DNA from 3 places in the Stutzerimonas sp. R40042 genome. Region 1 is predicted to be linked to each of the others. Evidence: predicted binding sites of a transcription regulator. Region 1 holds the regulator's gene; each other region holds the start of a gene.

Region 1 (9,764 bases):
GACCACCGCCATCGGCATTCCGTAGATCACGCAACTGGCCTCGTCCTGAGCCCATACCTGACTGCCGCTCTGCTTGAGCAGCCGCGCGCCCTCGCGGCCATCGGCACCCATACCGGTGAGCACCACTGCAAGCACCTTGTCGTGAAACGACTTGGCCGCCGAACCGAAGGTGACATCGACACAGGGCTTGTAGTTGAGGCGATCGTCGCCGGGCAGAATGCGCACCGCGCCGCGCCCGTCGATCATCATCTGCTTGCCGCCGGGCGCGAGCAGCGCCAGGCCGGGTCGCAGCACATCACCATCCTCCGCCTCCTTGACGCGAATGCGGCAGAGCTTGTCCAGGCGGTCGGCGAATGCCTTGGTGAACGCCGCAGGCATGTGCTGAATAAGCACGATGGGTGCCGGGAAATTGGCAGGCAGTTGAGTCAGCACCCGCTGCAGCGCCACCGGGCCGCCGGTCGAGGTACCGATGGCCACCAGCTTGTAGGCCTTGCGCTTGGGCGCCGGCGCACGCGCGGGTGCTGCCGGGGTCGCGCCAGCACCGGTGCTACGGGCAGTGGCCAATGCGGCGGGTGTTCCGCGGACAGAGGGTGCCGGGGCGCTGACGCTGGAACTGCAGAAAGTGCTGTAGCGTCGGTTGCTGCGCGAAACGGTGTGCACCTTCTCGCACAGCAGCTGCTTGACCTTGTCCGGGTTGCGCGAGATGTCTTCGAAGTTCTTCGGCAGATAGTCCACCGCGCCGGCATCCAGCGCATCGAGGGTGACCCGCGCGCCTTCGTGTGTCAGCGAGGAGAACATCAACACCGGCGTCGGACAGCGCTGCATGATCTGCCGCACCGCAGTGATGCCGTCCATCATCGGCATCTCGTAATCCATGGTGATGACGTCCGGTTTCAGCGCCAGCACCTGGTCGATCGCCTCGCGCCCGTTGGTGGCGGTGCCGACGACTTGAATATTGGGATCAGAGGAAAGGATTTCCGAGACACGCCGGCGAAAGAAACCGGAATCGTCGACGACCAGGACCTTGACTGCCATACATCACTCCTAGCGGCAGCGCGCCCCTCCCGGAACGGCGCTGCCTGACCGAATCAAATCCTGCGTGCGTAGCGCTTGAGCATGCTGGGAACGTCGAGAATCAGAGCGATGCGGCCATCGCCGGTGATGGTCGCACCAGACATACCGGGCGTACCCTGCAGCATCTTGCCCAGCGGCTTGATGACCACCTCCTCCTGCCCCACCAGTTGATCGACGACGAAGCCGATGCTCTGGTTGCCGACGCTGAGAATCACCACATGACCTTCGCGCTGCTCTTCCTGAGCAGCATCGTGAACCAGCCAACGCTTGAGGTAGAACAGCGGCAGCGCCTTGTCGCGCACGATCACCACTTCCTGGCCATCGACGACATTGGTCCGCGACAGGTCCAGGTGGAAGATTTCGTTGACGTTGACCAGCGGGAAGGCGAAAGCCTGGCTGCCGAGCATGACCATCAGGGTCGGCATGATCGCCAGGGTCAGCGGCACCTTGATCACCACCTTCGAGCCCTGGCCCTTGGTGGAGAACACGTTCACCGTACCGTTGAGCTGGGAAATCTTGGTCTTGACCACGTCCATGCCGACGCCACGACCGGACACGTCGGAAATCTCGGTCTTGGTCGAGAAGCCCGGCGCGAAGATCAGGTTGTAGCACTCCAGATCGCTCAGGCGATCGGCGGCATCCTTCTCCAGCATGCCTTTCTCGACAGCCTTCGCGCGCAGGACGTTGGCATCCATGCCCTTGCCGTCATCGCTGATGATCAGCAGGATGTGGTCGCCTTCCTGCTCGGCCGACAGCACCACACGGCCGGTACGCGGTTTGCCGGCCGCCTCGCGCTCCTCGGGCATCTCGATGCCATGGTCGACGGCATTGCGCACCAGGTGCACCAGCGGGTCGGCCAGGGCTTCGACGAGGTTCTTGTCGAGGTCGGTTTCTTCGCCCACCAGTTCCAGGTTGATCTCTTTCTTCAGGCTGCGCGCCAGATCGCGTACCAGCCGCGGGAAACGGCCGAACACCTTCTTGATCGGCTGCATGCGGGTCTTCATCACCGCGCTCTGCAGGTCGGCGGTGACCACGTCGAGGTTGGAAACGGCCTTGGCCATTGCCTCGTCGCCGCTATTGGAGCCCAAGCGCACCAGACGGTTACGCACCAGCACCAGCTCGCCGACCATGTTCATGATCTCGTCCAGCCGCGCGGTATCGACGCGCACCGTGGTCTCGGCCTCGGCCGGAGCCTTCTCGGCCGCGGCTGGCGCGGCGGGCTTGCTCGCTGCGCCAGCCACCGGCTTGGCAGCAGCCGGACGAGCCGGCTCAGCCTTGGCGGGAGTCGGTTTGGTCGGTGCCTTTTCTACCGATGCAGCCGCGGCGGATTCGCTGACGCCGACCGGGCTGGCGCCGACCACTGGGGGTTCGAACTTGCCTTTGCCATGCAGCTGATCGAGCAACGCTTCGAACTCGTCATCGGTGATCTCGTCGCTTGCACCTGCCCCACTACTGGCCGTTGCAGGTTCGGCAGCCGCCGGCGTGGGCGCTGCGGTGGTTGCCGGCTCGAATTTGCCCTTGCCGTGCAGCTGATCGAGCAGTGCTTCGAACTCGTCATCGGTGATCTCGTCGCTTGCGCCTGCCCCGCTACTAGCAATCGCAGGCTCGGCAGCCGCCGGCGTGGTCGCTGCGGTGGTTGCCGGCTCGAACTTGCCCTTGCCATGCAACTGATCGAGCAACGACTCGAACTCATCATCGGTGATTTCGTCAGCCACGGTGCCTGTATCGGCGGATGCCAGCGGCTCGACAGCGGGCGGTTCGATCGCATCCAGCAGCTGCTCGAAATCGCTGTCGGCGCCTTCGCTCACAGGCTCGGCGATCGCCTGGGGCGCTGCGGCGGCAGGTGCTTCGTCGTCGGATGCAGGCTCGGCCAGACGGGCCAATGCGGCCAGCAGTTCCGGCGAGGCAGGAGTAGGTTCGACGCGTTCACGGACCTGGCTGAACATCGCGTTCACGGCGTCGAGCGCCTGCAGAACGACGTCCATCAGTTCGGAATCGACTCGACGCTCACCCTTGCGCAGGATGTCGAAGACGTTTTCGGCAATGTGGCAGCATTCCACCAGCTCATGAAGCTGAAGAAAGCCCGCACCGCCCTTGACCGTATGGAACCCGCGAAAAATCGCATTGAGCAACGCCATGTCATCGGGGCTGCTTTCCAGCTCCACGAGTTGCTCGGACAATAGTTCGAGAATCTCGCCGGCCTCTACCAGGAAGTCCTGGAGAATTTCTTCATCGGCGTCGAAGCTCATATTCACTTCCCCTAAAAGCCCAGGCTTGAAAGCAGATCATCGACATCGTCCTGGCCGGAAACGACGTCTTCACGCATATCGGCATGCATCTGCGGACCTTCACCATTGGAAGGCGATTTTTCTTGTTTTTTCTTCTCTTGCTCGGCGCGCATGGCATCACGGTCGTGCTGGATGCCAGCCACGCGGTCGACCTGCCCCGCCATCAGGACGAGATTGAGCAGATTGCTTTCAAGCTCGGTGATCAGTCGGGTGACACGCTTGATGACCTGGCCGGTCAGGTCCTGGAAATCTTGGGCCAGCATGATTTCGCTGAGGTTCTGCGACAGCTGGCTACCATCGTTCATGCTGCGCTTGAGGTACTGGTCGATGCGCTTGACCAGCCCACGGAACTGTTCAGCATCCATTTCGCGGCGCATGAATCGCTGCCAGTCGGCCGTCAGGCTCTGGGCCTCGTAGCTAACGTAGTTGACCAGCGGCGCCGATTCCTCCACCAGATCCATGGTGCGGTTGGCGGCCTTCTCGGTCATCTCCACCACATAGGACAGGCGATCGGTCGCGTCGGTGATCGGTGACGGATCGCCGCCAGTGGCACAGGTATCCATCTCGAGTTTGACGATGGCGTTGTGCAGCTCGCGGGTGAGCTTGCCGACTTCCTGATAGAGACTGTGATTACGCGCCTGGCTGAGTTCATTGAACATCTGCGTCGCTTCATCGAAGCGGCCCTGCTGCAGGCTTTCAATCAACTTAGGGGCGTTGGCCTTCAGAGTCGCTTCGAACTCTGCCAGGCTCTGATCTGCTTGCGTCATAGTGCCCTCGCGGCGTTGCTGCTTCAGCCGTTGACGCGCTCGAAGATCTTCTCGATCTTCTCCTTGAGCACCTGGGCAGTGAAAGGCTTGACCACATAGCCGTTTACGCCGGCCTGTGCCGCCTCGATGATCTGGTCGCGCTTGGCTTCGGCAGTGACCATCAGCACCGGCAGGTGCTTGAGGCGCTCGTCGGCACGCACGGTACGCAGCAGATCGATACCGCTCATGCCCGGCATGTTCCAGTCGGTGACGAGAAAGTCGAAGCTGCCGCTCTTGAGCATCGGCAGCGCGGTGGTGCCATCGTCCGCTTCGGCGGTGTTGGTGAACCCCAGGTCACGCAAGAGGTTCTTGATGATTCGTCTCATCGTCGAGAAGTCATCGACGATGAGGATTTTCATGTTCTTGTCCAAGTCGACCTCCGTAAGTCCCAAAATGCCTCAGCAAACCGAGCACGTCATACCGCAAACAATCGTCAATTGGCGCGCCATTCACCGAGGCGCGCACGCAGGCGCGCCGCACACTGGCTATGCAACTGGCTCACACGCGACTCGCTGACTCCCAGCACCTGACCGATTTCCTTCAAGTTCAGCTCTTCGTCGTAATACAACGACAGCACCAGCTTCTCGCGCTCCGGCAGGTTGGCGATGGCTTCTGCCAGCGCCAACTGGAAACGTTCGTCCTCCAGATCGCGGAAAGGCTCGGGGTGCGTGCTGCCGGCATCCTCCTGCAGCTCGCCATGCTCGCCTTCCTGCAGCAGGTCGTCGAAGCTGAACAGTCGGCTGCCGAGGGTATCGCCGAGGATGCTGTAATACTCATCGAGACTAAGCTTAAGTTCGGCCGCAACTTCATGATCTTTAGCGTCACGACCGGTTTTCGCTTCGATGGCGCGGATCGCCTCGCTGACCATGCGCGAGTTGCGATGCACCGAGCGTGGCGCCCAATCGCCCTTGCGCACCTCGTCGAGCATGGTGCCGCGGATGCGGATGCCGGCGTAGGTTTCAAAACTGGCGCCCTTGCCGGCGTCGTACTTCTTCGCTGCTTCCAGCAGTCCGATCATTCCAGCCTGGATCAGGTCGTCCACCTGCACACTCGCAGGCAGACGCGCCAGAAGGTGGTAAGCGATACGCTTGACCAACGGCGCGTACTGATCGATCAGGCGATATTGAGCATCCTTTGCCTGAGCCTTGCTGTAATACATAGCGGATCCGGCACCTGTCATTCGTGGCTTTCTGAAGCGGGACTGATGAGGCGCTCGACGAAGAATTCGAGATGGCCGCGCGGGGTAGCGGGCAACGGCCAGGTATCGATCTTCTGCGCAATGGCCTTGAAGGCCAGCGCGCATTTGGAGCGCGGATAGGCTTCATAGACGGCACGCTGCTTTTGTACCGCCTTGCGTACGGCCTCGTCGTAGGGCACGGCGCCGACATACTGCAGCGCCACATCGAGAAAACGCTCGGTGACCTTGGTCAGCTTGGCGAACAGGTTGCGACCTTCCTGGGGTGCATGCGCCATGTTGGCCAACACCCGGAAACGACTGATGCCGTAGTCACGGTTGAGCAATTTGATCAGAGCATAGGCATCGGTGATGGACGTGGGTTCATCTGTGACGACCAGCAGCACTTCCTGCGCGGCACGCACGAAGCTGACCACCGAATCACCAATACCGGCCGCGGTATCGATGATCAGCACGTCCAGCTCATCGCCCAGCTCACTGAATGCCTGGATCAGACCGGCATGCTGCAGGGACGACAGCTGTACCATGCTCTGCGTCCCGGATGCCGCGGGCACGATACGGATACCGCCGGGGCCCTGAATCAGCACATCGCGCAGATCGCACTCACCGGCGATCACATCGGCCAGGGTTCGCTTGCTGGTCAGGCCAAGCAGGACGTCGACGTTGGCCAGACCCAGGTCGGCGTCGAGCAACACCACACGCCGGCCCAGATCGGCCAGCGCCAGCGCCAGATTGACCGACACGTTGGTCTTGCCGACGCCACCCTTGCCGCCGGTCACCGCAATCACCTGTACGGGATGCATACCCATGTTCACACGCCTATATCTTGCTGGGGCCATACGGCCGGCGATGCGCCCGCATGGCACGCATCTGGTTCATTCTGGTACCGCACTCGCTTGATCATCCGGCCCGCCGTGACGAGCCGTTGTACAACCCGGCGAACATGTCCGCCATGGCCTCTTCGCTCGGCTCCTCGCCTGATTGCAGGCTTACCGCACGGCTGACCAGCTGGTGGCTACGGGGCAGATGCAGGTCATCCGGAATCCGCGGGCCATCGGCGAGGTAGGCTATCGGCAAATGCTGGCTGATCGTGAGACCGAGCACATCGCCGAGGCTGCCTGCCTCGTCCAGCTTGGTCAGGATACAACCCGCCAGGCCGCAGCGACGATAGTTGTGCCATGCCGCCTTGAGTACCTGACTCTGGCTGGTCGCCGCCAACACCAGATAGTTCTTGGATTTCACACCGCGATCCGACAGCGCTTCGAGCTGCTTGCGCAAGGTCGGATCGCTGGCCGGCAGGCCGGCGGTGTCGATCAGGATCACGCGCTTGCGGGCCAGCGGCGCCAGCGTCTTGCTCAATGGCTGGCTCGGGTCGATCTGCAGCACCGGTACGTCGAGGATACGCCCAAGCGTCTTGAGCTGCTCCTGCGCGCCGATCCGGTAGTTGTCCATGCTCGCCACGGCGATGTTCTGTGCGCCGTACTTGAGTACGTAACGGGCCGCGAGCTTGGCCAGGGTGGTGGTCTTGCCAACACCGGCCGGGCCGACCAGCGCAATCACTCCGCCCTCTTCCAGCGGCTCCTGCTTGCTGACCTTGATCGCCTGCGCCATATAGGCCAGCACCATGCGCCAGGCCTGACGCGGATCGTTGATGGTCGCGACCTTTTCCAGCAGGCTGCGCGACAGTTCGGCCGGCAGGCCGAGGCGCTGCAGCCGACGCCAGAGGCTGGCCTGCTGCGGACGGCGGCTCTGCTCCTGCCCCCAGGCGATCGAGCCGAGCTGCACCTCGATTAGCTCACGCAGACCGTGCAGCTCAGAATACATCGCCTCGATCGCGCGCGGATCGACGGCGGCGGACGGCGCGGCAGCCGGCTCGGGCTGAGCGCTCGGCGCCACGGCGGCCGGCTTCTCGTCAAGCAGTTGACGATCCTGCATCTTTGCCTGCGGCGCGGCGCTCAGTTCGGCATGGGCACTGGCCAGGCGCGATTGCGTCTTGCGCAGCTCAGCTTCAAGCGCAGGATTGGGCTTGGTCGCTGCCGGCGCGGACTGCATCGGGTAGTCGAGTACGGCCGTCAGCTCGACGCCACCGGCCACCCGGCGATTGCCGATGATCACGGCATCGGCGCCCAGCTCGTCACGCACCATCTTCATGGCGATGCGCATATCGGCGGCGAAGAAACGTTTGACCTGCATGGCCTGTACCCTCGGTTAATTCTGACCCACCGTCGAGACGATGGTGACCTGCTTGTTGTCCGGTATTTCCTGGTAGGCCAGAACATGGATGTTCGGCACTGCCAGCCTTGCGAACCGCGACAGCATCGCCCTGACCGGGCCGGCGACCAGCAGAACCGCCGGTTTGCCGAGCATTTCTTGACGCTGTGCCGCTTCTACCAGAGACCGTTGCAACTTTTCGGCCATTCCCGGCTCCAGCAGGATGCCGTCATCGGAGCCCTGCCCAGCCTTCTGCAGGCTATTGAGCAAGATCTGTTCCAATCGGGGCTCGAGGGTGATCACAGGCAGCTCCGGCTCTAGTCCCACAACGTTTTGCACGATTGCGCGGGATAGCGCAACGCGCACCGCAGCCACCATCGCGGCGGGATCTTGACTCTTGGCGGCCACGTTGGCGATGGCCTCGGCGATGGTGCGGATGTCGCGCACGGGGACCTGCTCCTGCAACAGCGCCTGCAAGACCTTGAGCAGCGTGGAGAGCGACACCATGCCAGGCACCAGCTCCTCGGCGAGCTTGGGCGAGCTCTTGGCCAGCAGCTGCAGTAGCTGCTGCACTTCCTCGTGTCCCAGCAGTTCGTGCGCATGCTTGTACAGCACCTGGTTGAGGTGCGTGGCGACGACAGTGCTGGCATCCACCACCGTATAACCCAGCGACTGTGCCTGATCGCGCTGGCTGGTCTCGATCCACACCGCCTCGAGCCCGAATGCCGGATCCTTGGCGGCAATGCCGTTGAGTGGGCCGAACACCTGACCCGGATTGATCGCCAGTTCGCGATCCGGATAGACCTCCGCCTCGGCCAGGCTCACGCCCATCAGCGTCAAGCGATAGGCGTTGGGTAACAGGTCGAGGTTGTCGCGGATATGAACCGAAGGCATGAGAAAACCCAGGTCCTGCGAGAGCTTCTTGCGCACACCCTTGATTCGCGCCAGCAGCTGCCCTCCCTGATTACGATCGACCAGCGGGATCAGACGATAGCCGACCTCCAGGCCGACCATATCGACCGGAGTCACGTCGTCCCAGCCCAGCTCCTTGGTTTCGGCGGCTCGTTGCGCGGGCAGCATCTCCTGCTGCTTCTGCACCTCCTGCTCGGTCTTCTTGACGGACTGCTTCTGGCGGTGCCAGATCCAGTAGGCACCCGCTGCAGCCGCGGCACCAAGGCCGAGGAAGGACATATGCGGCATGCCCGGGACCAGCCCCATGGCAATCATGATCGCTGCCGACACCGCCAGCGCCTTGGGCGAGGCGAACATCTGCCGCTGCACCTGCTGCCCCATATCCTCCGAACTGGTGACACGGGTCACCATGATGGCTGCTGCGGTGGACAGCAGAAGGGAAGGAATCTGTGCGACCAGACCATCACCAATGGTCAGCAATGCATAGACCTGGCCTGCCTCGCTGAAGCTCATGCCGTGCTGCGCCATGCCGATGCCGACGCCGCCGATCAGGTTGATGAAGAGAATCAGCAGGCCGGCAATCGCATCACCGCGCACGAATTTCGAAGCACCGTCCATAGAACCGTAGAAGTCGGCCTCCGAGGAAACCTCGCTGCGGCGCTTCTTGGCTTCTTCCTGGTCGATCAGGCCGGCGTTGAGGTCGGCGTCGATCGCCATCTGCTTACCGGGCATGGCGTCGAGGGTGAAGCGTGCGCTGACTTCCGAGATGCGTCCGGCGCCCTTGGTGACCACGACGAAGTTGATGATCATCAGAATCGCGAAGACGACGATACCCACGACGTAATTGCCGCCGATCACCACGTTGCCGAAGGCCTCGATCACGTGGCCGGCGGCCGAGCCGCCTTCATGGCCGTTGATCAGCACCACCCGGGTCGAGGCAACGTTAAGTGCCAGGCGCATCAGGGTCGCGACCAGCAGGATCGTCGGGAAAACGGCGAAGTCCAGCGGCCGCAGCGCATAGACGCTGACCAGCAGCACGACAATCGACAGCGCGATGTTGAAGGTGAACAGCAGATCCAGGAGGAGCGGCGGCACCGACAGCATCATCATGCCCATCATCACGAGCAACAGCAGCGGTACGCCGAGATTGCCACGCCCCGCGCCTGCCAGGCCGTTGCGAATATTGACGAGTTGCGTGCGATCCACAGAAACCCCGGAAATACAGAACGAATTCTTGACGCGAAATGCGCCCTGCCGGGGCTATAGCAAGAAGGGGTC
Region 2 (9,764 bases), 2.2 Mb from region 1:
AGAGGTACAGCGGCTCGAACGGCTACCGGCCAGCCTGGTTGAACGCTGATGGACGCGCCGAACCTCGGAGCGGCCACCAGCGATGGCTCTGCGCATGCTGTCCACCGCTTCTCGACGCCGCTCGTCTCGATCCTCGGACCGGCACTCGGCGGCGCCTTTCTGATTCCGCATCCCTGGATCGGTGCACTGCTTTGGCTGGGCCTGTTCGAGAATCTGCGCTTCGCCGCCTTCGCCCTGTTCGGCACCGTGCTGGCCGAGGGCATCCTGCGGCTGTTCCAGATTCGCGACCATTCCCCGGCCGAGGGCAATCTCAAAGCCAACGCCCTGCTCGCGGCAATCGCCGCGGCATGGCTGACGGAGTATTCAGGCCTCGCCGTCGAGGCCCAGATTCTCGTGGTGGCCTGCACCGTCAGCGCCACCACGATCCTGGCGACAGCCACCTTGCGTCCGCTTTTGCGAGCCGGGCTGCCGCCGCTGGTGGTCAGCTACTGCATGGTCTCCGTGTTCCTGTTCGCGATCTTTCCGCACTGGACGCTTTCGGCCATGGCGTCGATGCAATGGTGGCCGGTGCCGGAGACGCTCCAGCAGTGGCTGGTGACCTACTTCCGCACCCTCGGCGCCCTGCTGTTCTCCCCCACTCTGGGGATCGGCATGATCATCGCGCTGGCCGTTCTGCTCTGGTCCCGGCTTGCCTTCTTCGCCGGTACGCTGGGCTGGATCGCCGGAATCGTCACTGCCGTCCAGCTGAACCAGCTGGGCGTTGTCTTCTATTGGATGCCGACGGCCTACAACTCGTTTCTGGCGGGTGCAGCCCTCGGCGCGATCTTTCTGGTTCCCAGCCGCATCAGCCTGCCCCTGGCAGCACTAGGTGGCGCCTCGGCAGCGCTGCTGGCCGCGGGCTTTCAGCATCTTTCGCCCTATACCGCGATCGGTTATCTGCCGCTCGCCTCGGCGCTGACGATCTGGGTCGCGCTAAGCGCGCTGGGTATGACCGAAAACTTTCTCGTGCGCCGCAACCGAACCATGGAGCTGTCGCCAGAAGCCGCATGGCAGCGGTTGGACTACTGGTCACGGCGCAGCGGCAGCGGCCCGTTCCTGATCGTGCCGCTGTGCGGCAAGTCACGCATCGCGCAGGGTGAAGACGGCCTGCTCAGCCATGTCGGCCCCTGGCGCCATGCCCTGGATTTCCAGCCTGCCGCTTCCACCGAACCTGGGCCCTTCGACGGTATGGTCATGGCTCCGGGATCGGGCTATGTCGAGCGTATCCACGACGGGGTCAGCGACAACCCTGCAGGCATCTGCAACTATGCAGATAACTGGGGAAACTACGTAATGATCCGCCTCGACCAAGGCGGCTGGGCGCTACTGGCGCATCTGCAACAGGGCTCGATCCTGGTCAGCCCCGGCGCACGGGTGGAGGTCGGCGCATTCATCGCGCGCATCGGCAACTCCGGACGCTCACCGACACCTCACGTGCACCTGCAATGCCAGGCAGAAGCCTATCCGAGCGCACCGACGATCGCCTTTCGGCTGGCCAACTTCCTCACGGCGCCGGACATCACGCAGCCATTCCAGCACTGGCATGCGACCGCGATGCCCTCACAAGGCACGCTGCTCTCGCCGGCACCGGCCAACCCCAACGTGCAGGCACTGCTGGCCAGCGCAGCCCCGGGCATCGCAGTCTGGAGCATCGAAACGGAAGGACAGCTGCCAAAGGGAATCCTCGGGCGTCAGGGCGACACCGAGCGGATCAACGTGACTCTCGACGCCGCCGGCCAGCACCTGCTGCGTGGCGAGCGTGGGGGGCAGATGACCGTGCAACTGGCTCCCGACGCCTGGCGCATCAGCGAGGTGCAGCAAGATTGCACGGCCTTGCTCTGGCTGCTGGCGCTGGCGGCACCATCGATACCCTATGCAGCGGCGCCAGGAATGAAGTGGGACGACCTCGCCCCGCTGCTGGCGTCGCGCATGCGCAGTGGGCTGCCACGGTTTCTCGCGCCCTATCGCTCCAAGCCCTTCGTGCGGGTCCGCTGCCATTGCACCGCGGCACCGGACAATGAAGGGCATGGCCTGGCCGTTGTCAGCGAGCCGAGCGGTTCGCTGCCCTGGCTGCCAACCCGGCTGTCATGCCGCCTGGACCGTCTCTGCGGGCCGGTATTCCTGCAGGCGGATTTTCCTCATGGCCGGATCACCTACACGCTGATCTCGTTCGAGCCGGGCCTGCCGTTCGATCGCTGAGCTCCCGCCAGCGCCTCAGTTGGCCAGTGCCACGTTTCGCCCATTGCGCGCAGCACGTGCCAGCTGCTGCTCCTGCGTCAGGTTGCCAAGCAGAAACCGCAGCATCCGGTCCCGGCTGTCCAGGGTCGCGGCCGGGTCACCCCCGATCAGCTTGCCTTGGAAGCTCTGCGGTGGCAGGCGCAGGTCGAACGAATGCGCCGCATCGGGGTAGACCTTCACCTCCAGCGGTGCCCCCTCGCCACGCACGCCCTGGCATTCGCTCGCCGGCACCCAGTTGTCGCGCCCGCCCGCGAGGATCAGCAGGGGCGCACTCAGCGATACTCGTGAACGCCCCAGCTCACCGCACCAGGGGTAATAGGCCACGACGCCGCGGAAAGCGGCCTCGCCGTTGCCATAACGCTGCGGGGCGGATTCCTTGGCAGCACGGATCGCCACGGCGCCGCCATTGCTCTGCCCCATAAGAAAAATATTGTCCGCCGCGACGAAGTCCTGACCGGCCAGATAGCGCATCGCATCGAAGGCATCGCTGGTGCGATAGGACAGTGCCCGATACAGGGCCGGGTTGTTCGAACAGAGTTTGCCTCCGCCGTACTGACGCGGGCCGAAGCTGTCCAGGTTGAGCACGACGAAGCCACTGTCGCGCAGAAATTCGGCATGCGTGCGCAACCCATCGCGCACGGCTGGCTGCCAACCGCCGCAGCCATGCATCAACACGATGGCCGGGAAGGGACCGCTGCCTTCGGGGCGATACAGTTCGGCATTGAGCAGCAGCGAGCGTGCGGTATGCGGATCGGATGCCTGCAACTGCACGGTTCGGCTGCTGGCCTGGGAAGCGATGGGCAACAGGAAGAGAGCGGCGCACAAGGCAAGGCACCGCAGGATGCGCTTGTCGTTCATATTCGGCAAACCTGAAGATAAAAAATCAATAAGTTACAAGAGATATTTAAATAAACACTTTAAATATAAATAACAGCTATCACTAACTCACCCAATAAAGAAAAGGGCAATTATAACCAGATCCGCTGAAACCTATTAGATAGAACCAACCTCGTTATTTCAGGAAGTCGGCCACAAATCGAATAACTTTAATTCTCTTAGTTATTGAGCCGCTTATAACCAAATAGGCATCCGTGCATGCAACGACCGGCAGAATCACCTGCGACAGCAGCCCATGCCGTTTGATCGTTGGTAATAAAGGACAACAACATCTGCACTCTCAGACATAACGAGATGGCCTTTCGACGAAGAAGCTGAGCGATATATCAGTACTTTCGTACAACAACTATCGAGGCATGGTCAGCGCTGGTGGCAGTCGCTACGTTCACGGCATCAGGCGAGACGCCGAACGGTGCTCAAGCGCTGACTCTGGCTGTCGATATCCAAGCTTAGAAGTTCAGCATCACGGCGCATTTCCAAGCTGCCCGATGCCAGCAGCCCCAACATGAGAGTAACGACCATGTCCCTGTTCTCCCGCTTCAAGGCCGGTGCCGGCTCTTCCTCTGGTGTCTGCAGCCTGCACGTTAGTGCCCGGCAGTTAGCCGAAGCGCTGGCCGGACTTCGCTTCGAGCCGACCTATGTAGCGGGATTCGTGTCGCCTCATGTGGACATCGACACGGTGGCCCGGCAACTGCGCCAGCGATTCCCGCATGCGGCGATGAGCCTGTGCAGCACCGCTGGCGAGCTTTCCAGCCAGAACCGCCAACTCTATTGCGCCACGAGCGGCCAGTGGGATGGCGTCGTCCTGCAACTGTTCGATGCGAGCGTCATTGCAGCGGCCGAGGTGGTGCATGTGCCGCTGGCCAGCGAAGACATCCGCAGCGGCGGCCAGCGCCTGCCGATGGCCGAACGTATCGCCCGCCTGACTGCCTCGATCAAGCGTTTGCAGGTGACGATGAAGATCGACTACCGCGACACCCTGGCCAACATCTTCTTCGACGGTCTGTCCGCTTCGGAGTCGTTCTTCATGGAGGCCCTGTACGAGTCCGGGCGCTTCCCCTGCCTGTTCGTCGGTGGCTCGGCGGGCGGCAAGCTGGATTTCCAGCGCACACAACTCCACGACGGCCAGCGCAGCTACCAGAACCATGCGCTGATCGTCTTCCTCAAGTGCGCGCGAGACGTACGCTTCGGCGTGTTCAAGAGCCAGAACTTCGAGCCGACGCCGCTCAGCCTGAGCGTGCTCAGCGCCTCCCTGGAGGATCGCTACATCAGCCAGGTGGTCGACGCTCGTGGCAACATTCGCAGCATGGTCCAGGCGCTCTGTGAAGCACTCAAATGCGCGCCGCAGGAGTTGGAGCAGCGACTCGCCGATTATTCCTTCGCCATCCGCGTCGGCGAGGAGGTGTTTGTCCGCTCGATCTCGCAGATCGACTTCGCCAACGAGCGCGTGCATCTGTTCTGCGACGTGGCGCCGGGCGAAGAGCTGATCATGGTCAAGCGCACCCCGCTGGCCGAAACCACGCGCCGCGATTATCAGCAGTTCATGCGCAACAAGCCCGGCAAGCCGATCGTGGGCATCCTCAACGACTGCATCCTGCGCCGGCTGAACAACGAACGAGCGCTCGGCAGCATGGACCCGGTGTTCGATGACGTGCCGGTGGCCGGTTATTCGACCTTCGGCGAGATCCTCGGCCTCAATCTCAACCAGACACTGACGGCGGTGTTCTTCTTCCGCACCAACGGCAAGGACGAGTTCCACGATGAGTACACCGACAACTTCATCGCCTACCACGGTGAATTCAAGGCGTTCTTCCTGCGCCGGCAGATCAAGAAACTCACCGGCCTGAGCCAGGTGGTGGTCAAGCAGATCGAGCAGTTCAAGCGCCAGGACTACAGTAGCGCGGTGGACATCAACGGTCTGGACGAGCATATCCGGCCGGTGTTCCGCGGCCTCGCCGACCTCGGTCAGGTGCTCTCGCAGGCCGACGAGGAACGCCGCTCGATGTCCGAACAGCTGAGTCAGTGCGCCACTGAACTGCACGGGTCAATGGACGACCTGACCCTGAACATCAACCAGCAGGGTACCGTCATCGAACAGGCCGGCAGCTCGGTCAAGCAGATGGTTCACCAGGCCGACGAGGTGGTCAGCAGCGCCCGCGACCTGGCACAGTCCAGCCAGCGCATCCAGTCGGTGGTGCAGACCATCCAGCAGATCGCCGGGCAGACCAACCTACTGGCGCTCAATGCGGCGATCGAGGCGGCGCGCGCCGGCGATATGGGGCGAGGTTTCGCGGTGGTGGCCGACGAGGTGCGCAAGCTGGCCGAAATCACCGGCAAGAATGCGGAGGAGATCGGCACCGACATCGATCGCCTGGCCAGCGAGATTCGCGCGGTGGCGCAGCATATCGAGACCCAGTCGGCCGGTGTCGGCTCGCTCACCGGGCTGCTCGATGCGCTAGAAAACTCAAGCAACCTCACCGCCGGCACGTCACGCCAGACCAAGGGCGTCGCCGACCGGCTGATCGGCCTGACCGCGCGCTAACCTTCCAAGCGCGCGCGGACCTCGGCGTAGGGGTAGGCCTCCAGCGAGGCGAAACCGGGGAGCTGGCGCGCCTTGAGCTTGGTGAACAGCGGCACGCTGACGCCGCAGAGAAAGCGCGTCAGGCACTCGGCACTGGGCGCACCGCCCTTGAGCTGCCGGTAGCGCTGACTGAACTCTGCGCAGCGCGCGGACAGGTCGATCTGCTCCAGTGGCGCCAGTGCCGGCGGTTCCGGCAGGCGCGCCACCTGACCGCGGCAGACCGAGCAATGCCCGCAGCGCTGCGGCGCCTGGCGATCACCGAAATAGGCCGCCAGCCGCTGGCTCAGGCATTCGCGCGACTCAAACAGCGCCAGCATGTTGTCGATGCGAGTGATCTCGCTGGCTTCGTGCTGCTTGAAATAGGCGTGCAGCTCGCCGCTCAATGCCTCGGCATCGAAGCACGCGTCGAGCAGCGCGTAGACCTCGGTCATCTGCTTGCTCTCCAGCTCGATCCAGCCCTTCTCCTGGAAATATTCCAGCGCTTTGACCACCCGGGCGCGGTCGGCGCCGTGCTGCCCATAAAGCGCGTCGAAATCCAGCGTGCACCAGGTCCGCGCCCGCGCCGAGGTATGCACGATGGCCTCGACGAACTGTCGCCGCTCGCCTTCGAACTTCGCCACCAGCACCTCGGGCTCGAGCAGATACTTGAAGCGGTATTCGGCGAAGTAGGCAAAACGCGGGGCGATGATGCCGCGTAGCTCCAGCTGCACCAGCAGGGTTTTCAGCGGCAGCTGGCGGATGTTGCTCTGCTCCGACAGCTGGTTGAGCATCAACTCCCATTGCCCGCCGGCGCCGGCCTGCAGCAGCTCGTCGAGCACGCAGCGGATGCCCTCGCGTTCCGGCGTATCGCCGTAGACGAAGTTCTGCAACACGCTGAGGCTGTCGCGATTGGCCAGCACCAGGCAATCGGACGGCTTCCCGTCGCGCCCGGCCCGGCCGATCTCCTGGCTGTAGTTCTCCACCGACTTGGGCAGGTCGTAGTGCACCACGTTGCGGATATCGGCCTTGTCGATGCCCATGCCGAACGCGATGGTGGCGACGATGCAGTTCAGCTCGCCGGCCATGAAGCGGCGCTGGATCGACTCACGCATCTCGTGAGCCATGCCGGCGTGATAAGCGCTGGCAGGAAAACCGCGCTGCGCTAGGTGCTCGGCAACCTGCTCGGCGGTCTTCTGCTGGGTGACGTACACGATGGTCGGCTGCCCGGCCCTGTCCGACAGCCATTCCACCAGCCGGCGCTGCTTGTGCAAGCCGCTGACCGGCTCCACCAGCAGATTGAGATTGGGCCGGTAGAAGCCGGTGGTCACCACGTCGTCCGTGGCGATCGAGAACTTGGCCTGCATGTCGGCGATCACCGGCGGCGTCGCCGTGGCAGTCAGCAGCAGTACCTGGGGAATGTTGAACTGGCGCTGGTAGTCGGGAAGCTTGAGGTAATCCGGGCGGAAGTTGTGCCCCCATTCGGAGATGCAGTGCGCCTCGTCAACCACCAGCAGCGAGATCGGCACCTGGCTGATGAAATTCCGGAAACGCTCGTTCTTCAATCGCTCCACCGAGATCATCAGGATCTTCAGTTCGCCGGACTTGGCCCGCGCCATGGTTTCGCTGGCCTGCTCGCGGCTTTGGGCCGAGTCGATGCTGCCGGCGGCGATGCCATGCCGCTGCAGAAAGGCCAGCTGATCCTGCATCAACGCCAGCAACGGCGAGACCACCAGGGTGAGATGTGGCAGCAGCAGCGCCGGTAGCTGATAGCACAGCGACTTGCCCGACCCCGTGGGAAAGATCGCGGCCGCCGAGCGGCCGGCCACCACGGCGCGAACGGCCCGTTCCTGGCCGGGACGAAAGCCGTCGTAGCCGAATGTCTGTTCGAGCGTCTGTTCGATCATGCTGAGTCACTCCCTTGACTGGAGGCCGGAGGGTAGCAAAAGGAGGGAGACGGTACTGCAAAGCGGCTGACATGTGCGGCCGGTCGTCGGAGCGCGTGGCCATCAGCCCAGCGATGGCCTTGGGCGGGCCGGATGAGGCTTTGAAGAGGGCAAAGCGGGCCCAGCGGAAGGACGCATTGCGCGCCCTTCGCCAGAAGACTCAGAAGCGATCGCGGATGACCACCTCATCGAACGGCAACTTGCCGACGCGCGGCTTCGGCTCGGCGGCGCGCTTGCCCACCGCGACCATCAGCGCGATGACATGGTTGTCCGGCAGGTTGATCAGCTTGCCGACCGCCTCGAAATCGAAGCCATCCATGGGGCAGGAATCCAGGCCCTTGGCGCGAGCGGCGAGCATTAGCGTCTGCGCCATCAGACCGCAGCTGCGCATGGCCTCGTCACGCTGGACCTGCGGCTTGCCACGGTAGTAGGCATCGATGGCACCGGCCATGTAATCCTGCACCTCGCTCGGTGCACCGTCCCAGACGCGACGAACATTCCTTTCCCAGCTGTCGACTTGCGCGCAGATCACCACCAGCATCGAGGCGTCGGTCATCTGTGCCTGATTCCAACCCACCTCGCGGATCTGCGCGCGCAGCGCTGGGTCGCTGACCTCGACGAAGCGCACATGCTGCAGATTGAAGGCAGAGGGCGCCAGCAGCGCCAGCTGCAGCAGCTCGTCCTTTTCTTCACGGCTCAGCTGAAAGCTCGGGTCGTACGCCTTGACGGCGCGACGGGTGCGGATGGCTTCTTCGGTATTCATGGCGCACGGTTCCTCGTAATGAACAGTCGCGCCATGCTAAGGGCGCCGACCAATCGAATCCATGTGTCTTGACCGATAAGAATCATCGAAGCCTTTGATCTAACTCACCACCCGGCTCAAACGAAAAAGCCGCCCGGAGGCGGCTTTCGATCACGCGGCAGGCAGCTTAGAGCTGCGGGCCGGCGTTGCGGATGGCGTCGGAGACGTCGAACTTCTTGAAGTTCTCGATGAACTTGCCAGCCAGTTCCTTCGCGGCCTGGTCGTAGGCGCTCTTGTCGGCCCAGGTGTTGCGCGGGTTGAGCAGCTGGGTATCGACGCCGGCAACGGCCTTCGGCACGTCCAGATTGATGATCGGCAGGTGCTCGGTCTCGGCACCTACCAGTGCACCGCTCTGGATCGCAGCGATCACCGCACGGGTGGTCGGGATGTTGAAGCGCTTGCCAACGCCGTAGCCACCGCCGGTCCAGCCGGTGTTGACCAGATAGACCTTGGAGCCGAAGCCGTTGATGCGCTTGATCAGCAGCTCGGCATATTCACCGGCCGGACGCGGGAAGAACGGCGCACCGAAGCAGGTGGAGAAGGTCGACTTGATGCCGCTACCCGAACCCATTTCGGTGGAACCGACCAGCGCGGTGTAGCCGGACAGGAAGTGGTAGGCAGCCTGCTCGTTGTTCAGGATCGACACGGGCGGCAGTACGCCGGTCAGGTCGCAGGTCAAGAAGATCACCGCGTTCGGCTCGCCACCGAGATTCTTCTCGGAACGCTTCTCGACATGCTGCAGCGGGTAGGCGGCGCGGCTGTTCTGGGTCAGGCTGGCGTCGGCGTAGTCAGGCAGACGGGTACGTTCGTCGAGGACCACGTTCTCCAGTACAGCGCCGAACTTGATGGCCTTCCAGATTACCGGCTCGTTCTTCTCGGACAGGTCGATGCACTTGGCGTAGCAGCCACCCTCGATGTTGAACACGCGACCAACGCCCCAGCCGTGCTCGTCGTCACCGATCAGGTAACGGCTCTCGTCGGCCGACAGGGTGGTCTTGCCGGTGCCGGACAGACCGAAGAACAGGGTGGTGTCGCCGTCTTCGCCAATGTTGGCAGCGCAGTGCATCGGCAGCACGTCGACGTCCGGCAGCAGGAAGTTCTGCACGGAGAACATGGCCTTCTTCATCTCACCGGCGTACTGCATGCCAGCGATCAGGACCTTTTTCTCGGCGAAGTTGATGATCACGCAGCCGTCGGAGTTGGTGCCGTCACGCTCGGGTACGCACTGGAAGAAAGGTGCGTTGAGGATGCGCCATTCGCTCAGACCGGCCTGGTTGAACTGCTC
Region 3 (9,764 bases), 1.2 Mb from region 1:
GGACCTGATGCAGCAGTCGATGGCGCGACGCCTGCACTAGCCGTTGCCAGGTTCAGAACAGGCAAGATAGACCTAGACCAGACAATCGCTCGGCAGTACACCGCCGCACCCAGCCATTAGCGTGAATCCCGTCACTAAAACCGCTCACCAAGACTTGCTCGATGCTGCAGAGGGTTAACGGCCAGTTGATAGCACTTTAATATCTGCTGGCAATTCGCCTAACACTCAGGAACGAGTATTCATGTTCAAGCATTTCATGATGAGCGCCGCGGCGCTGAGCTTTGCCATTCTGACCGGCTGCGCATCGGTCCCAATGGAATCACCCGAAAAGGACCAGGCGTACAAGACTTTCCCGGCACCTCCACAGGATCAAGCCGGCCTGTACATCTTCCGCGACTCCATGCTTGGAGCCGCTCTAAAGAAAACGGTGAAGATCGACGATGAGGTCGTCGGCGAAACAGCGGCTAACACCTACTTCTACCGTCTCATCACGCCCGGAAAGCACACGCTGGCTACCGAGTCCGAGTTCAGCGACAACCTCATCGAACTGGACGCCATAGCTGGCAAGAACCATTACGTGCGTCAGTCGATCAAAATGGGCGTGTTCGTGGGTGGTGCGAAGCTGACCGAAGTATCGGAAAGCGAAGGCCAGCAAGCTGTAGCGAAAACCGAGCTAGCACGCTAACGCTGCGGAAAGAATCGTCGCCAAACAGAAGCCCCGCACTTGCGGGGCTTTTTTCTGCTCCCGCTCTATCCGCGATCCGCTCAAACCTTCACGCAGACGAATATCGCGTTTCCCGAGACCTCGTCCCAGGGCACGATCTTTTCATAGTCGTGCTCGAGCACATGCACCTCGAAATACGGCGCCAGCAACGCGCTCAGCTCGGCAAAGCTCACCGCCACCATCCTGTGTTCGTCATGCCAGACCTGGCTTTGGTCCGCCGCGGTTCTGCCGATGCGCAGCCTCAGCAGTTGCTGCTCCCCTTCCCCCGGGTAGTGCCAACCGGAACTGAAGGTGAACAGGCCGTCCGCATGCCGGGCCGTGTGCGAGACGAATGACGCGTTGTCGATCCGGCGCTTGTCCACGGCGTTGAAGCAGAACAGCCCGCCCGGGGCCAACGCGGCATGCGCGCTGGCGATGCACGACTCGAGTCTGGCCAGCCCGGCGCTGTAGTGGATGGAGTAAAGAAAGCAGGTGATCAGATCGGCCGGCTGCTCGACCGCAAAGCCACACATGTCCTGCAGGGAAAATTGCGCTTCCGGGCAGCGCGCGGCGGCTCTGTCCAGCATCGGCTGGTTGATGTCGAGCCCGCCGCTGGTATAGCCGGCATCGATGAAATGGCGGACGTGCGGGCCCGTGCCGCAGGCGAGGTCCAGATGCCTCGTGCCGCCGTTGCCGAACAGCTGCTGCAATCGCTGGACACAGTGGCTTTGCGCCCTGTAGTCGATGTCCGCGCACATGAGATCGTAATAACCCGACAAGTCGGTATAGAGGGCGTCGCCGGGCATGATGACCTGATGTGCGGGGTCGATGGGGCGCGCATATTATCCCGGTCGGCTGCGATTCGCCCGGCATTTGCGCTTGAGCCGACGTGTCCATACAGGTTGTTCATCTTTACGGTCAAAAGCTCACCGCCTTTTTGAGCGGGCTGGGCTCGGCCCGATCATGCTCAGGCAGGGGCGACCGGCCCCGCGAGCCTTTCCAGGCACAGCTGTTCCATGCAGTTGGCCCAATCGATCATGCGATCCGCTTCGAGCTGCACCAGCATGGCGTAGCGGCGGCCGCCCCAGACCGAAAGATGCAGCGCTTCCAGCGTCGCCGCGCTCGGGCGTACCGGCAGATCGGTCGCCGCATCGATGACACGGTGCCAGGCGCCCAACAGATCCTCGTAGGCCCGACGCTGATGCTTGGGCTCGGCCACCAGCGTTTCCAGTTCGAGCATATCCGGGTGGAACCAGGGCCGCCGTGACTCGACCCCGGCAAGGGTGCGGACCAGTCGCCGAATGCGCTCGGGCCAGGCAAGCGCGGTTGGCGCTACCGCTTGCGCCTCGATGGCCTCCAGCAGCTGCTCGACGCAATAGCGCACGTAGCCCGAGTGCAGCGCATGCTTGTTGGGGAAGTAGTCATACAGCGTGCCGATGGCCACGCCGGCTTCGAGTGCGACCGCTCGGGTCGTCAATCGAGCCCAGCCGTCGCGCTGCCATATCCGAACATAGGTGTCGAAAATCGCCTGAACGGTGGCCTTGGCGCGCTGCTGAGTCGGCCGTTTGAGCGGCTTGGCGCTCGGCAATCGTGTGCTCATGAAATCCGAACCCGGCGGTGAAACGAAAGGGATAGAGTCAAAGCCGTCCATTTACGAACCCAAGGTGCCATCGATGAGCGTCATCCGCCAGTTGCAGAACAACAAGAAAGACATGCAGCAGACCCGCATTCAGACCCGACCGATACCCGAGCTGAAACCCGGCGAAGCCCTGCTGCGTATCAGCCGGCTGGCACTGACCACGAACAATGTCACCTACGCCGCATTCGGCGAGACGCCACACCTGCGCTATTGGGACTTCTACCCCACCGGCGATGGCGAGTGGTTCCACATGCCGGCATGGGGCTTCGCCGAAGTCGTGGAGAGCACCGTCGATGGCCTGGCGAAGGGCGAACGCTTCTACGGCTTCTGGCCGATCGCCAGCCATGTCGTCATGCAGCCGGTGCGCGTTTCCGAGCGCGGTTTCTACGACGGTGCCGAGCATCGACTCGAACTCACCTCGGCCTACAACCAGTACCAGCGCATCAGCAGCGACGCCGCCTACCGCGCAGAGAGCGAAAACTATCAGATGCTGCTGCGGCCGCTATTCATCACCTCGTTCATGCTGGCCGATTTCCTCGACGACAACGCCTTCTTCGGCGCGCGCCAGATCCTGATGTCGAGCGCCTCGAGCAAGACCGCGTACGGCACGGCGTTCTGCCTGCAGGACAACCCGGCCGTGCAGCTGATCGGGCTGACTTCCGCCGGCAACACGGACTTCGTGCAAGGCCTGGGTTGCTACCATCAGGCCTTGGGCTACGACCAGCTGGCTTCGCTGGACCCGAGCGTGCCCACGCTCTACGTCGACTTCTCCGGCAGCGCCGATCTACGCCGGCAGATCCACAGCCATTTCAAGGATGCCCTGGTGTACGACTGCTTCGCCGGGTCAGCCCAGAACCACGAATACAGAAAGACGGACGCAACGCTGGCCGGTCCGCAGCCACAGCCCTACTTCGCGCCCTATCAGATCAAGAAACGCAACGCCGACTGGGGCCCCGCCGAGGTGACCCGCCGCTTCAACGAGGCGCAGCTGGCCTTTATCGCTCAGGTGAGCGATGCGCAGCAGCCCTGGATGCAGGTGAACGAACACGCCGGCCTCGAAGCGGCACAGGCGCTGGCCGAATCCCTGATCAAAGGCGACATCAATCCGCTGGAGGGCCACGCCGTGGTGCTCGACTGACCAGGTAATCGGATAACCGCAGCGAGCGCGGCCGGTAGATGGGACTGGCGTATATCGAGCCAATCGCTAGCCTGACTGTCGGGCTTTCTTTGCGGGGGACGATCATGACTGGAGAGGAGATCGCTGATTGCTACCGGGGCTACATCGCCTGCCTGAACGGCAGGCGCTGGGCGGAGCTGGAGCGCTTCGTCCATGACGAGGTGCACTACAACGGCCAGTTCGTCGGGCTGGACGGCTATCGCCAGATGCTCGACGGCGACGTTCGGACGATCCCCGACCTGCAGTTCAATATCGGGCTGCTCATCGTCGAACCGCCCCATGTGGCGGCACAGCTGCGGTTCGATTGCACCCCCACAGGCGAGCTGTTTGGCTTTGCGGTGAATGGCAGGCGAGTCGTCTTTACCGAAAACGTGTTCTACGAGTTCCTCGAGGGAAAGATCCGCAATGTGTGGTCGGTGATCGACAAGAAGGCAGTTGGCGATCAGCTCAGCTCTGAGGGCTAGGACGGCTCATATCACATGTGGGGCGAAGACGAACGCGTGGTAATCGCCACCTTTGATGGTTCCGCTTCGGCACGCACTGCGTCGGTTCCACGGCTTTCGCTGACGCGACATGGAAGTCGCTCAAGCGCCCGCACTCTTCGCCGATATCGGAAGCACAACTAGATCGATTGGATGCCCTGCATGTTTAACAGCCGCTTGAAAAAGGATTTGGAAGCCAAGGATGCCGAGCTGGCAATCCTGCGTCAGCTCATGGGCAAGATGAACAGTGACATGCTCTCGCTCACGCTGGATGCAGATTCCAGGATCTGCGCGTTCAATGATCGATTCGCCCGAACCTTGGGTTACTCGCACGGGCACCTCCAAGGCCGCCCTCTGGCCGAAATCGTTCCGCCCTATGTGAAGAACCTGCCCTGCTTTCACAACTTTCGCGCCGCCGTGGCCAAGCTCGAGCCGATCAGCGATGACTATCGCTACCTGCGAGCCGATGGCAGCCTCGCCTGGTTGAAGATCCACTGGTATCCCATCGCAACCGCCGACGGAAAGCTTTCGCATATTCAGGGCTTCGGCAGCGACATCAGCGAGGCCGTATACCGGGCGAAGGAGAACGAGGCATTCATCAGCGCCCTGCTGCGCTCGACCGCGGTGATCCAGTTCAATCTGGACGGAACGGTGGTCACGGCCAACGAGCAGTTCCTCCAGACCATGGGCTATTCGCTCGCGGAGCTAAAAGGCAAGCACCACAGCCTGTTCTGCATGCCGGAAGATGCCGCTTCGGCCGATTACAAGGCTTTCTGGCAGAAGCTCAATCGCGGCGAGTACATCGCCGACCGTTTCAGGCGTGTCGACCGCAATGGCCGTGAGGTCTGGCTGGAGGCGACTTACAACCCGGTGCACGACACCGAAGGCAACCTCTACAAGGTGGTCAAGTTCGCCAACGTGGTGACCGATCAGGTCATGCGTGAAGCCGAGGTGCGACAAGCCGCGGGCGTCGCCTACGACATCTCGCTGCAGACCGACGTCAGTGCCGAGCGCGGCGCCAGTGTGGTGAAGGACACCCTGGTGACGATGCAGAAGATCACCGACCAGGTGCAGTCCGCCACCGATGGCATCGAGGCGCTCGGCAAGCAGTCGCTGCTGATCAGCTCCATCGTCCAGACCATTGGCGGCATCGCCGCACAGACCAACCTGCTGGCGTTGAACGCGGCCATCGAGGCGGCCAGGGCTGGCGACCAGGGTCGCGGTTTCGCGGTGGTGGCCGACGAGGTTCGGCAGCTGGCCGCGCGCACGAGCACCGCTACCGACGAGATCGTCAATGTGGTGCAACAGAACCAGGCGCTGGCCGACGAGGCGGTGCGCAACATGTTCGCCAGCCGCGAACAGGCGGTGCAGGGCCTGGGGCTGGCCAACCAGGCCGGTGCGGTGATCGTCGAGATTCAGGACGCCGCCAAGCAGGTGGTCAGCGCGGTCGAGCGGTTCGCCAAGGAACTTTGACGACGTAACGGCAAAACACGACCCCAGCCCCTGGAGCTGTTACGGCTGTTCGACATGCGCGGCGAAGCCGACCTGCTCTGGCGCCACCTCGGCCCTGAGCGTCAGCGCCGGAATATCGTAGTCGCCGCCGTTCTGCTTGCGATAGGCGATGGGCTCAGTGCGCCAGAGGTCGTCCAGGCGTTTGCCCAGCTCGTCGCGGAGTGTATCGAATCGAGCCCGGTCGATACGGCTGGTGCGGTGCACGAGGAACGGTGGCAGCACATCGAAGCCCGGGTAATGCAGGATGCCGTGATGGATGGGGAATAGCAGGTCCTCGATGGGCCCGTTGATCCCCCGCGGGCTGTAGTGCGAATCCCAGCCACCGGTAGTCACGATCAGCATCGCCCGTTTGCCAACCATCGAACCCTCGCCATAGCGATCGCCCCAGCGCGCATCCGAGTGCTCTCCGACGCCATAGGCGAAACCGTAGGCATATACCCGGTCGACCCAGCCCTTGAGAATCGCCGGCATCGAGAACCACCAGAGCGGGAATTGCAGGATCAGCGCATCCGCCCAGCGCAGCTTGTCCTGCTCGGCCGCGATATCGGGACTCTGCCGGCCACTGGCGAACGCGCGGCGGGAATCCTCGGAAGCATCGAAACGCGCTTCGGGGTCGCGATCCAGGTTGTCGCCGGCGTCGATCGCGGCCTTCCAGCCCATGGCATACAGGTCGGAAACCTGGACCTGATGGCCGGCCGCTTGCAGACGTTGGACGGCGAATTCCTTCAGTGCGCCATTCAACGAGCGCGGTTCGGGATGGGCATAAACAAGCAGAACATTCATGGGAAACCTCCTTAGCGGGACGGCTGCAGAATGTGGCTTGCCGAGGTATGTTTGAAATGAATAAGCCATATCTCAGGTATTGCCGTGAATAATCTCAGACGCCTCGATCTGAATCTGCTGGTGACCCTGGACGTGTTGCTGGCCGAGCACAATGTCACCCGCGCCGCAGAGCGCCTGAATTTTTCCCAGCCCTCGGTGAGCGTGCACCTGGCCAAGCTGCGCGACATTTTCGACGATCCTCTGCTGATACCTGGGCCGCGAGGCATGCGCCCGACCGCACGGGCTGAAGCGTTGCGCGAGCCCTTGCGCCTGGCGCTGGAGGCGCTGGAGCAAGCCGTCGCCCCAGCCAGCCCGTTCGACCCTGGCGCCGCGCAGAACGTCTGGCGCATCGCAGCCAGCGACTATGGCGAGTCCGCGATTGTGCTACCCGCTCTGGCCGGCATGCGATCCGCCGCACCGGGCACCCGCATCGCCGTGGTCGAGATGCAGCCTTCGCGCATCGCCCGCCAGGCAGAACAGGGTGATATCGACCTCGCCTTGCACACCGTCGATGGTTCGCCGTCCAACCTGCGCCGCCGCGTTCTGTTCACCGAGCGCTACGTACTGGCCGGCCGTGCCAGGCATCCGCGCCTGCGGCGACGGCCAACGCTGGAGCAGTTCTGCGCGCTGGATCAGGTGATCGTCTCGCCGGACGGCGGTGGCTTTCACGCTGCCACCGACGACGCCCTGGCCGGGCATGGCCTGAAACGACGCGTGGTGCTGTCGGTGCCGCATTTTCTGTTTCTGCGCTCGGTGCTGGAGAGCACCGACCTGGTGGCCATGCTGCCCGAAAGGCTGGTTGAGGGCGCCGCCCTGCAGGTCGTCGAGGCGCCGCTGGAGATTCCCGGCTACGAAATGGCCATGCTCTGGCATGAGCGCGCCCATCGCGACCCGGCCCATCAATGGCTGCGCGAGCAGATCGCTAGTGCGGTATAGCCGCCGCTTTACCGGGTAACTGCCGGCCGGGATGCGGCGGCGTGAAAACCGATGTGGCGCTGCGGCGGCGCCTGAGGCGCCGCCGCCCTTCTTACGCCGAGAGCTTCTGGCTGAAGTTGTCGGCCGGCTTGCCGATGTCGAGCCGGTCGGCGTTCATCACCTTGTCCCAGGCCTTGACGAAGTCGTGGACGAACTTCTCGTTGCCATCGGCCATGCCGTACACCTCGGCCTGGGCACGCAGTTCCGACTGCGAGCCGAAGATGAGGTCGACGCGGGTGGCCGTCCAGGTGGGCTGGCGAGTCTTGCGGTCCAGGCCCTGGAAGCGGTTCTTGTGCTCCGTGGCGGTCCACTCGTTCTTCATGTCCAGCAGGTTGACGAAGAAGTCGTTGGACAGCACGCCGACGCGCTGGGTGAACACGCCTTCCTGGCTACCACCGGCGTTGGTGCCCAGCACGCGCATGCCGCCAACCAGCACGGTCATCTCCGGTGCGCTCAGGCGCAGCAGGTGCGCCTTGTCCACCAGCGCTTCCTCCGGCGCCATGAAGCTGGACTCGTGGTAGTAGTTGCGGAAGCCATCGGCCGCCGGGCGTAGCGCTTCGAAGGACTGCGCGTCGGTCCACTCCTCCTCGGCATCCATCCGACCTGGCGTGAACGGCACGCTGATGTCCACGCCTCCGTCCTTCGCCGCCTTCTCGACCGCCGCACAACCGGCTAGCACGATCAGGTCCGCCATGGAGACCTTCTTGCCACCGCTGGCCGAAGCGTTGAACGCGTTCTGGATCTCGCCGAGCTTCTCCAACACCTTGGCCAGCAGTGGCGGATTGTTGATTGCCCAGTCCTTCTGCGGGGCGAAGCGGATGCGTGCACCGTTGGCGCCGCCGCGCTTGTCGGAACCCCGGTAGGTCGAAGCCGAAGCCCAGGCCACCGACACCAGGTCTGAGACGGAAAAGCCCGTGCCCAACAGCTTTTGCTTCAGTGCGGCGATGTCGCCCTCGTCGATCAGCGGATGGTCGCACTCGGGAATCGGGTCCTGCCAGATCAGCGGTTCCTTCGGCACCAGCGGGCCGAGGTAGCGGCCGATGGGGCCCATGTCGCGGTGGGTCAGCTTGAACCAGGCCTTGGCGAAGGCGTCGGCGAACTCGTCGGGGTTCTCCAGGAAGTGTCGGGAGATCTTTTCGTACTCAGGGTCGAAGCGCAGCGACAGGTCAGTGGTCAGCATGGTCGGCTTGCGCTTCTTGTTCGGGTCGAAGGGGTCCGGAATGATTTCCGGCGCGTCCTTGGCTTCCCACTGGTGCGCGCCGGCCGGGCTCTTGGTCAGCTCCCACTCGAAGTTGAACAGGTTCTCGAAGAAGTAGTTGGACCAGCGCGTCGGGGTCTGGCTCCAGATCACTTCCAGGCCGGAAGTGATCGCATCGGCGCCGATGCCGGTTTTGAAGCGGCTGCGCCAGCCCAGGCCCTGGTCCTCGATCACCGCGCCTTCCGGTTCCGGCCCCATCAGCGAGGGATCGCCGGCGCCATGAGTCTTGCCGAAGGTATGGCCGCCAGCGATCAGGGCCACGGTCTCGTAATCGTTCATGGCCATGCGGGCGAAGGTTTCACGGATGTCGATGGCCGCGGCCTTCGGGTCCGGGTTGCCGTTGGGGCCTTCCGGATTTACGTAGATCAGCCCCATCTGCACGGCGCCAAGGCCGGGGTGCAGCTGGCGTTCACCGCTGTAGCGCTCGTCGCCCAGCCAGGTGCCTTCCGGCCCCCAGTAGAGCTCTTCCGGCTCCCAGGTATCGGCGCGCCCGCCGCCGAAGCCAAAGGTCTTGAAGCCCATCGATTCCAGCGCGACGTTGCCGGTGAGCACGAACAGGTCGGCCCAGGACAGCTTGCGGCCGTATTTCTGCTTGATCGGCCAGAGCAGGCGCCGCGCCTTGTCCAGCGAGGCGTTGTCCGGCCAGCTGTTGAGCGGGGCGAAGCGCTGCTGGCCGCCGCCGGCGCCGCCGCGGCCGTCGGTGATCCGGTAGGTCCCGGCGCTGTGCCAGGCCATGCGGATGAACAGGCCGCCGTAGTGGCCGAAATCGGCTGGCCACCAGTCCTGCGAATCGGTCATCACCTTGTGCAGGTCGGCGATCACCGCATCGAGATCGAGCGAATTGAAGGCGGCGGCGTAGTCGAAATCGCCACCGTAAGGATTGGAGCGTGGGGAATGCTGGTTGAGCGACGTCAGGCTGAGCGCCTCGGGCCACCAGTCCCGGTTGGTGATGCGCTTGCGTGGCGTGCCGGCACCATGACCGAAGGGGCAACCACCACTCGCATTGTTTTCTCCAGACTCGGCGTTCATCTTCTGTTCCTCACGGCTGGTTATGGTCCAGGTGCGCCCAGGCACCGCTCAGGAAAACGTAGCACCGGGATCGAAGGGCGAATGCGAGCGGAACGCTGGCTTACCCTGTTCCGGTACGGCCGGATGCCAGCGCACGTGCGCCAAAGCCCCGATGTAGACGCGTTACG

The links. The regulator FliA, encoded in region 1, starts transcription of late flagellar genes. The targets are predictions, from matches to a motif close to CTAAAGTTTNNNNNNNNNNNGCCGNTAA.
Region 2: the regulator FliA is predicted to act here: its motif matches at 3,590-3,617, upstream of OUY36_RS01875 (methyl-accepting chemotaxis protein).
Region 3: the regulator FliA is predicted to act here: its motif matches at 4,103-4,130, upstream of OUY36_RS08445 (methyl-accepting chemotaxis protein).

The regions. Positions count from the first base shown of each region.
Region 1 covers NZ_CP113258.1:2,929,907-2,939,670, forward strand. The annotation lists gene OUY36_RS13770 (protein-glutamate methylesterase/protein-glutamine glutaminase) at 1-1,035, opposite strand, end outside; gene OUY36_RS13775 (chemotaxis protein CheA) at 1,089-3,323, opposite strand; gene OUY36_RS13780 (protein phosphatase CheZ) at 3,335-4,129, opposite strand; gene OUY36_RS13785 (chemotaxis response regulator CheY) at 4,153-4,527, opposite strand; gene fliA (RNA polymerase sigma factor FliA) at 4,602-5,327, opposite strand; gene fleN (flagellar synthesis regulator FleN) at 5,345-6,172, opposite strand; gene flhF (flagellar biosynthesis protein FlhF) at 6,264-7,556, opposite strand; gene flhA (flagellar biosynthesis protein FlhA) at 7,572-9,692, opposite strand.
Region 2 covers NZ_CP113258.1:432,590-442,353, reverse strand. The annotation lists gene OUY36_RS01890 (hypothetical protein) at 1-49, shown strand, start outside; gene OUY36_RS01885 (urea transporter) at 49-2,238, shown strand; gene OUY36_RS01880 (dienelactone hydrolase family protein) at 2,254-3,135, opposite strand; gene OUY36_RS01875 (methyl-accepting chemotaxis protein) at 3,695-5,716, shown strand; gene OUY36_RS01870 (RecQ family ATP-dependent DNA helicase) at 5,713-7,638, opposite strand; gene OUY36_RS01865 (nitroreductase family protein) at 7,838-8,440, opposite strand; gene OUY36_RS01860 (phosphoenolpyruvate carboxykinase) at 8,607-9,764, opposite strand, start outside.
Region 3 covers NZ_CP113258.1:1,756,018-1,765,781, reverse strand. The annotation lists gene OUY36_RS08475 (GNAT family N-acetyltransferase) at 1-40, shown strand, start outside; gene OUY36_RS08470 (DUF2846 domain-containing protein) at 242-685, shown strand; gene OUY36_RS08465 (class I SAM-dependent DNA methyltransferase) at 766-1,509, opposite strand; gene OUY36_RS08460 (TetR/AcrR family transcriptional regulator) at 1,671-2,303, opposite strand; gene OUY36_RS08455 (DUF2855 family protein) at 2,377-3,480, shown strand; gene OUY36_RS08450 (ester cyclase) at 3,585-3,983, shown strand; gene OUY36_RS08445 (methyl-accepting chemotaxis protein) at 4,164-5,474, shown strand; gene OUY36_RS08440 (NAD(P)H-dependent oxidoreductase) at 5,514-6,296, opposite strand; gene OUY36_RS08435 (LysR family transcriptional regulator) at 6,381-7,271, shown strand; gene katG (catalase/peroxidase HPI) at 7,363-9,597, opposite strand.